DNA from 3 places in the Viridibacillus sp. d25.2 genome. Region 2 is predicted to be linked to each of the others. Evidence: riboswitches for the same ligand, from Rfam matches in the RefSeq annotation. Region 2 holds a riboswitch; each other region holds the start of a gene.
The links. Region 2 has a riboswitch for S-adenosylmethionine ahead of metA (homoserine O-acetyltransferase MetA). Riboswitches for the same ligand answer to the same signal wherever they lie in the genome.
Positions count from the first base shown of each region.

Region 1: linked by a shared signal. The riboswitch ahead of metK (methionine adenosyltransferase) and the one ahead of metA (homoserine O-acetyltransferase MetA) in region 2 are both predicted to bind S-adenosylmethionine.
Region 3: linked by a shared signal. The riboswitch ahead of ACZLO7_RS14810 (methionine biosynthesis PLP-dependent protein) and the one ahead of metA (homoserine O-acetyltransferase MetA) in region 2 are both predicted to bind S-adenosylmethionine.

Region 1 is NZ_CM196652.1:1,117,248-1,120,463, forward strand. It holds gene pckA (phosphoenolpyruvate carboxykinase (ATP)) at 1-1,553, opposite strand, end outside; SAM riboswitch class I at 1,757-1,875, shown strand; gene metK (methionine adenosyltransferase) at 2,139-3,216, shown strand, end outside.
Region 2 is NZ_CM196652.1:2,591,162-2,594,377, reverse strand. It holds gene galE (UDP-glucose 4-epimerase GalE) at 1-968, shown strand, start outside; SAM riboswitch class I at 1,146-1,253, shown strand; gene metA (homoserine O-acetyltransferase MetA) at 1,351-2,259, shown strand; gene ACZLO7_RS12935 (alpha/beta hydrolase) at 2,424-3,065, shown strand.
Region 3 is NZ_CM196652.1:3,015,427-3,018,642, forward strand. It holds gene ACZLO7_RS14805 (tetratricopeptide repeat protein) at 1-860, opposite strand, end outside; SAM riboswitch class I at 1,033-1,136, shown strand; gene ACZLO7_RS14810 (methionine biosynthesis PLP-dependent protein) at 1,208-2,338, shown strand; gene ACZLO7_RS14815 (aminotransferase class I/II-fold pyridoxal phosphate-dependent enzyme) at 2,334-3,216, shown strand, end outside.

The DNA.
Region 1 (3,216 bases), 1.5 Mb from region 2:
TCTGATACAACACCGAATTTTTTGAAGTTTTCTCGGAACATGTCAGCAAGAGCAGAAGCTTTTTGATCATAAGCTTTTTTATCTTCCCAAGCGTTACGTGGATTTAATACTTCAGTTGGAACACCTTCAATAGCTACAGGTATTTCTAGGCCAAAGATAGCGTCTTTTTCAGTGAAGACGTTATTTAATTTGCCATCGATTGCGGCACGAACCATTGAACGAGTATAAGAAAGTTTCATACGGTTACCAACGCCATATTCTCCACCAGTCCAACCAGTGTTTACTAAGAATACATTTACTTGGTGTTCATCGATTTTGTTACCTAACATTTCAGCATAAACTGTTGCTGGAAGTGGTAGGAATGGAGAACCGAAGCATGTTGAGAATACTGGTTCAGGTGAAGTAACACCGCGTTCAGTACCTGCCAATTTAGATGTGAAACCACTTAAGAAGTGATACATTGCTTGCTCTTTTGTTAATTTACTGATTGGAGGCAATACGCCAAATGCATCTGCAGTTAAGAAGATGATTGTTTTTGTATGACCTGCAACAGATGGATCAACAATGTTTTCGATATTTTGAATTGGGTAAGCAACACGAGTATTTTCTGTTAGTGAACCATCGTCGTAGTCAGGAATACGTGTTTCTTCATCAACTACTACGTTTTCTAACACAGTACCAAAACTGATAGCATTGTAAATCTCAGGTTCTTTCTCTTTAGAAAGGTTGATAGTTTTTGCATAGCATCCACCTTCGATATTGAATACACCGTTGTCAGACCAACCATGCTCATCATCACCGATTAATTTACGATCTGCATCTGCAGATAAAGTCGTTTTACCTGTTCCAGATAAACCGAAGAATAGTGCTACATCGCCTGCTTCACCAACGTTTGCTGAACAGTGCATTGAAAGAATACCTTGTTGTGGTAATAAGTAGTTCATTATACTGAAAATCGATTTTTTCATCTCACCAGCGTATTCAGTTCCACCAATTAGGATGATGCGTTTTTCAAGAGAAACGATAATGAAAGTTTCAGAATCAGTTCCATCTACTGCTGGGTCCGCTTTGAAAGTTGGAGCAGAAACGATTGTGAAGTCAGCTTCATGTGTTTCTAGCTCTGCTTCAGTAGGACGAATGAATAATTGATGTGCAAATAGGTTATGCCAAGCGTATTCATTTACTACTCGAATAGCTAAACGAGATGATGTATCTGCACCTGCAAAACCGTTAAATACAAATAATTCTTCTTTTTCTTTCAAGTAGTTAACTACTTTAGTGTACAATGAATCGAAGATGTCTGATGAGATTGGTCTATTTACTTTACCCCAATCAATTTTGTCTTTCGAACTTTCTTCTTCGACCATATATTTATCTTTAGGAGAACGACCTGTATATTTTCCTGTGACTGCTCTTACAGCACCATCAACAGTTAGGATAGCTTCACCGCGTGAAGTAGCTTTTTCTGTTAATTGTGGTACTGAAAGTTGTTCCAGAATATTTTCACCTTTCAATAATTCCTTCAGTTCATTCGTAATTTCTACTGAATTCATCGTTTTACGTACCATCCTTTTTATATTATTTCTCTTGTTAGAGGGGATTTATATTTCATTTTCGAAATTAGTATAACACATTTAGTTAAATAATCTATACTAATTGCAATATAATTTTTATGAAAATTGTACTTTTTTTTAAGAAATAAAAAAGGTGTTGACAACTAAGCTATAATGTTCTAATATGTGGTATTGAACGGATACTCTTATCCCGAGCTGGTGGAGGGTCAGGCCCTATGAAACCCGGCAACCTGCATTGTGTTTTTATGTGATGCGCTGGTGCTTAATCTGATGCAAGGATTTGATCCTTGAACGATAAGAGTGAAAGGTGCTTATGAATTATTCCCTTCCACTCATTAGTAATAATGGGTGGAAGGGTTTTTTTATTTAAAATAGACCAATTCCTAAATTTTTGATAAGTATATGTAATTTATGCGGTTCTATTTATATATAGTGGCACTTTCTAGAATCCTCGTGTTAAAAGCAGCAACGGCTTGGCGTTCAATCCTACTGGAAAGAACTAACATGGGTAATGAGTACCGTATCATTTCCGAGGCAATCTCGCAGATAATAGGAGGAAACCAAATGACAAACCGTCGACTGTTTACATCAGAGAGTGTAACAGAAGGACATCCAGATAAAATTTGTGATCAAATTTCGGATGCCATTTTAGATGAAATCGTTTCAAAAGACCCGAATGCACGTGTTGCGTGTGAAACTACAGTAACAACTGGTCTTGTATTAGTAGCAGGAGAGATTACAACATCAACTTATGTTGATATTCCTAAAATCGTTCGTGAAACGGTAATGGAAATCGGCTATACGCGTGGTAAATATGGCTTTGATGGTGAAAACGTTGCTGTTTTAACAGCAATCGGTGAGCAGTCAGCTGATATCGCATTGGGAGTTGACCAAGCTCTTGAAGCACGTGAAGGTTCAATGACTGATGAAGACATTGAAGCAATTGGTGCAGGTGACCAAGGTTTAATGTTTGGATTCGCTTGTAATGAAACACCTGAGTTAATGCCTTTACCTATTAGCTTGGCACATAAATTAGCTCGTCGATTATCAGAAGTTCGTAAAACACAAGAGTTGGCTTATTTACGTCCGGATGGTAAAACTCAAGTGACAATTGAATATGATGAAAATAATCATCCTGTTCGCGTTGACACAATCGTTATTTCAACTCAACATGATCCAGAAGTGACATTAGAGCAAATTAAAGAAGATTTACAAACGCACGTAATTGCTCCGGTTGTTCCTACTGAATTACTTGATGAGAACACAAAATACTTTATCAACCCAACTGGTCGCTTTGTAATTGGTGGACCAAAAGGTGATGCAGGGTTAACAGGACGCAAAATTATCGTAGATACTTACGGTGGATACGCTCGTCATGGTGGCGGTGCATTCTCTGGTAAGGATGCAACTAAGGTTGACCGTTCTGCAGCTTATGCAGCACGTTATGTTGCAAAAAATATTGTAGCAGCTGAACTTGCTGAGCGTTGTGAAGTACAACTTGCTTATGCGATTGGTGTTGCACAACCAGTTTCAATTGCAATCGATACTTTCGGTACTGGTAAAGTGAAAGAAGTAGATTTAGTTGAGTGGGTTCGTGAATTATTTGATTTACGCCCAGCAGGCATTATTAAAATGCTTGATT
Region 2 (3,216 bases):
TAGATAATTTTTCAAATAGCAATATGGAAGTAATCAATCGTTTAGAAGCCATTACAAAGAAAAAAATAACATTTTTCCCCATAGATATTTACAATCAAGAAGAATTTGAAAAGGTATTTCAAAATTATTCAATTGATAGTGTCATCCATTTAGCTGGTTCAAAATCAGTTTCAGAATCCCTCAGCAATCCAATCAAATACTATCTGCAAAATTTAGTATGCACGATCCAACTAGTCAGTCTGATGAATAAGTACAAAGTACATCAACTAGTTTTCAGTTCATCAGCAACTGTTTATGGTACTCCTGAACAATGTCCAATCCCTGAAACCGCAACTTTAAAAACAGAAAACCCCTACGGTACAACGAAGTTAGCTGTAGAAAAATTCTTATATGAATTTGCACAATCTAACCATTCTTTTTCAATTGTTTTATTACGATATTTTAATCCAATTGGAGCACATGAAAGTGGCATGATAGGAGAGGATCCCTTCACAATTCCAAATAATTTGATGCCTTATATAACCCAAGTTGCAACAGGTAAATTACCTTTTTTGAATATTTACGGAAATGATTATCCGACTCTTGATGGAACGGGGATACGTGATTATATTCATGTAGTTGACTTGGCAAAAGGTCATGTAAAGGCATTGCAAAGTTTAAAAGAGAAGTATGGTTGGAGAGTATTTAACCTAGGAACTGGTGAGGGGTATAGCGTCTTACAAGTGGTAAAAACATTCGAATATGTATCAGGTATACCAATACCATATCTTATAAGCGATCGGCGTAAAGGTGATGTTGCAATTAGCTATGCTGATGCGACAAAAGCAAAACAACAACTGAATTGGGCTGCAGAAAAATCGTTAGAAGATATGTGTCGAGATGCATGGAGATGGCAAAGAAATAATCCAAATGGTTATAAAGACGGAAATATAAGAGAAGATCAGTTGTTATACTTAACGGACCTGTAGTTGTTGCATAAAAATGGAATATTGTCTATACTATATTAAACATACTTAATTACTATGATTTAAACTATTTACTGCTAAGCCCTATAGGAAATCTATAAGGGCTTATTTTCTATGGTTAAATTAACAGAAATGTTTGCTTATCTGACAATTTAATGATAGGATTAAGGTAATTAAATATTCTTATCAAGAGAAGCCGAGGGAAAAGGCCCTGTGAAGCTTCAGCAACCTCTGATTCATTCAGAAAGGTGCTAAGTCCTACAAGACATTTGTCTTGGAAGATAAGAAACGAGCGTATTAAGTTAGCCCTCATTCTTATCCATAGAATGAGGGCTTTTAATATGAGAATACATAACAAACATGAGGGAAAGGAAGAGAAGTAGCTATGCCAATTAATATTCCGAAAAACCTTCCGGCAACGGAATTACTAAAAAAGGAAAAAATCTTCGTAATGGAAGAGGATCGTTCGAAGAGTCAAAATATTCGGCCTTTAAATATATTGATTTTGAACTTAATGCCAGAAAAAGAGAAGACAGAGCTTCAATTATTACGTCTATTAGGTAATACACCCCTACAAGTAAATGTAACATTTTTAAATACAGCGACGTATGTTTCAAAAAATGTTAGTGAAACGCATTTAGAATCTTTTTATACGACTTTTGAACATATTAAACATCGTCGGTTTGACGGCATGATTATAACGGGTGCACCGATTGAACTAATGGAATTTCAAGATGTTGATTTTTGGGAAGAAATCGTTAGTATTATGGATTGGACAAAATCAAATGTTACATCTGTATTGCATATATGTTGGGGTGCCCAAGCTGCACTTTATCATCACTACGATATTGGTAAATTCCCTCTTGCTAAGAAATGCTCAGGTATTTATGATCATACAATCACAGATCCAACTGTGAAGCTTGTTCGTGGCTTTAATGATATTTTCACTGCACCACATTCACGAAATACTTCTATATCTATCGAAGAAGTTGAATCCCATCCAAAGCTAAAACTACTGTCAGCTTCTGATGATGCGGGTGTATTTATTGTGATGTCAGAAGATGAAAAACAGATCATGATTACTGGGCATTTAGAATACGATGCTCATACATTGGCAGATGAATATTCACGTGACGTTGCAAAAGGTTTGGATATAGAGGTTCCAAAAAACTACTTCCCTAATGATGATCCAACAAAGCTGCCAATTAATACTTGGCGTTCCCATACGCATTTATTGTTCTCTAACTGGCTGAACTATTATGTTTATCAGGAAACACCATTTGAGTGGGAATAAAAAGATACCCTATTCTATTTGTTAAATGGTATAGGGCATCTTCTTTTGTATGTAAAGACTCTTAATAAGTAAAGACCATTTTCTTTTAAAATCTAAAGGTATGCACTTTCAACGCATACTTTATGCTATGATAAATGTAATTTATCTCGAAAGGAAGACAATAAATGAACTCACCTTTTACATTTATTCATACAGAACCAAAAAATATGGATTCAACTAAAAAATACCCAGCCATTTTTTTATTACATGGAATGGGAAGTAATGAGCAAGACTTACCGGGCTTAGTAGCAGATTTCGAAGATAATTGTCATATCTTCAGTTTACGTGGTCCTATTACACATAAACCTGGTTATGCTTTCTTTACGATTCAAGACATAGGAGCACCAGAACGTCCAGTATTTGATAAAGTCGCTCATTTTATTCGAGAATTTATAGAAGAAGCATCGTTTATTTATAATATTGATTTAGAAAAAATTGTATTAATGGGCTTTAGCCAAGGAGCAATTTTAGCACAATCATTAGCATTTGTTTTAGGTGACAAATTAACAGCTGTTGTCGCTTTAAGCGGTTATGTTCCTGATTTTGTGAAAAACGAATATCATAAACAATCAGTAGAACATATGCCAATTTTCATCTCACACGGGGAATATGACTATGTTATACCACATCAGTGGGGCATTGAAAGTAAGGAATTCTTTGAGTCATTAGGTGCAACTGTCACTTTTAAGAGTTATCCAGACGGACACGGTGTTACACCAGCTAATCATTTGGATTTAATTACTTTCTTAAAAGAACAAATCTCTTAACTAAAATTTAGAAGCCATGAGCAACTTTTTGCTCATGGCTTATTTATATTTATATTAATTGTAAATACCAACAACCTTAAAATATATATATGATATTTTGTTAAAAAACATAGACCTCGCTAGTCTATATACAAAAGATCAAAACACGGTC
Region 3 (3,216 bases), 420 kb from region 2:
ACATAGTATGGCTCGAAATAAATTCTTGGGCGGTAGCCCTTTAAAATTCGGCCAATCAGTTTATTATATTTTTCTTTTGTATGTTGTAAGTCCATAATGGATTCTTCAAAATTTTCCTCTATCACCGCTTTATCTATTGCTCTTACACTACTTTCTACAATTTCATCATTTGTTTCTGTTTTCATCTTGTCTATAATATCTGACGCTTCTTCTACTCTACCTAATTGAATAAGTGCATAAACATAATGTTCTACCCAATCATACGATCTAACAATTTCTCTCCATCCTATTTCAAACAAAGGAATTGCTTCATCAAAGTAGTTAATTTGCACATAAAGTTCAGCTACATTTACTTCACCCATATAATTTTCATCATTTGTATTAACTTTTTTCAGCGTATTAAGTACAGAATCGTAATCATCTAAATGTAAGTAAGAAACCATTTCCGCATATTTCAAAAAATCGCCATCAGTTGCAGACTTTTTATAATGTTCTGCTGCTTTTTCAAAATTGTCCATGTTAAAATATGCTGCTGCCAAATTCGCATGGACTACTTCAGTATCTTCCATTTTTAAAGCATATTCTAAAATTCTGATGGCTGAAATGTATTTTTCCATTCGCAAATAAATTTCACCGAGTAAAGCAAAAGGAAAATAATGTTTTGGTTGTTGCTCTATTACTTCAGCTAAGAGCGGTAAAGCTTTGTAATATTCTTCAGCGTCTTTAATATAAAAACATGCTAAGTTATGGAGCGATTGTATATCTCTTTTTTCCACTACTGCTTGCTCTAGCATCATTTGAGCTTCTTCAAATTTAAATTCTTGTAATAACCGATTAACAGCTATGTCATTTAAATTCATCTTGTCACCTTCCAATTCAACTATGCAAATAATAGCATATTCATATAAAAAATGTACCACTTCTCAAAATTTATAAACTTTTCAAATTATATTGTTTCATAATAATGTTGATATTCTCATGTTCGCGTGTTAAAATTTCATTATTATTAACTTTCAAACAATTGAATATACTCACTTATCAAGAGAGATGGAGGGACTTGGCCCGTCGATATCTCAGCAACCACCCTATTTGTGGCAAGGTGCTAATTCCAGTAGACGTAGTCTTGTAGATAAGGAAATTGACTTCATATTTTGAAGGCCCTCTTCCTTAGAGGGCCTTTTAATTTTTTATAAAGGATGATGACATGATGACAAACAATCGTATTGAAACACGCCTAGTTCAGCTTGGCAATAACACTGATCAAAAAACTGGTGCTATTAACACCCCGATTTACCTTTCGACAGCCTATAAACATGCGGGTCTTGGCCAATCTACTGGCTACGATTATACAAGGACAAAAAATCCAACACGATCTGTATTAGAGGAAGCTATAGCTAACTTAGAATCCGGAGACGCTGGCTTTGCCTGTAGTAGTGGGATGGCTGCTATTCAATTAGTACTATCCCTTTTCAAATCAGGTGATGAGCTTATTTTACCAGAGGATATTTATGGTGGAACTTACCGTTTACTTGCTCAATACCATGAACAATATGCTATCAAACCTCAATATGCGAAATTCTCTTCAACTGAAGAAGTTGAGTCCTTCATTAACGACAAAACGCGCGCCATTTTTATTGAGACTCCTACTAACCCGTTAATACAGGAAATTGATATTGAGCTATATGCAAAGCTTGCGAAAAAACATAATTTACTTCTCATCGTCGATAATACATTCTTAACACCCTACTATCAACGTCCAATAGAGCTAGGCGCTGATATTGTTCTACATAGTGCGACTAAATACATCGGTGGTCATAATGATGTTTTGGCTGGTCTTGTCGTTAGTAAAGGTAAAGAGCTTAGCGAAAAACTATTCACAAATCATAATGCTGCAGGTGCAACACTTGCTCCATTCGACTCATGGTTACTGCTACGAGGATTAAAAACATTACATCTTCGCATGAAACAACATACGGAAAATGCTAAGCATATCGCGGCTTATCTAGAACAAGAACCTTTAGTAAAAGACGTTCTGTTTGCTGGTAAAGGCGGGATGATTTCTTTCCGTTTACAAAAAGGTGACTTAGTTGGTAAGTTTTTAGAAGGCTTGAAATTAATCGTCTTTGCTGAAAGCTTGGGCGGTGTGGAAAGCTTTATCACATATCCAACTACACAAACACATGCGGATATTCCAGAAGAAGAACGTATAGCTCGAGGTGTTGATAACTCTTTACTTCGCTTTTCAGTGGGTATTGAAGAAGCAGAAGATTTAATCGCCGATTTACAACAAGTTTTTTCTATCTTAGAAAAAGAGGTGTCATCATATGAGTTCAATTAATGAACAAATCGAAACAAGTTTAATCACCGCTTCTACTCGTGGTAATTACGAGCAAAAAACTGGTGCAGTTAATGTTCCAATATACTTATCATCTACATTTGATCAGGAACATTTCGATTCTTTTGGTCCGTATGATTATAGTCGTTCTGGCAATCCAACTCGTGATGCTTTAGAGAAAACAATTGCCGAACTTGAAGGTGGTACTCGTGGATTTGCATTCTCTTCAGGTATTGCAGCCATTGCTTCCGCCTTTATGATCTTAGAAGCCGGTGACCATATTGTTGTGACATCTGAAGTATACGGTGGAACATACCGTTTCGTAACACAAGTGTTAACAAAATTTGGAATTGAACATACATTTGCTGATTTCTCTGATTTAGCATCAATCGAAGCAGCTTTACGTCCAAATACAAAAGTATTATATATAGAAACACCGGCTAATCCCCTTTTAGGTATTACTGATATTGAAGGTGTTGTGGCTATTGCAAAGGCAAATGGGGCTCTAACGTTTTTAGACAACACGTTTATGACGCCTTTATATCAACGTCCATTAGATCTAGGTGTGGACGTTGTATTACACAGTGCAACTAAGTTTTTAGGGGGACACAGTGATATTATCGCAGGGCTTGCAGTAACAAAAGACGTAGAGCTGGGTGACAGAATCTACTTCATGCAAAACTCATTCGGTGCTATTTTAGGTGCGCAAGATTCCTTCTCTTTAATTCAAGGTATCAAAACGTTAAATGCCCGTTTAACACAATCAACAGCATCCGCATCAAAAATTGCAAATTATTTAGATGCTCATGAACTTGTAGAAGAAGTATATTTCCCAGGCTTAGAATCGCACCAAGGTCATGATATCCATGCAAAACAAGCAA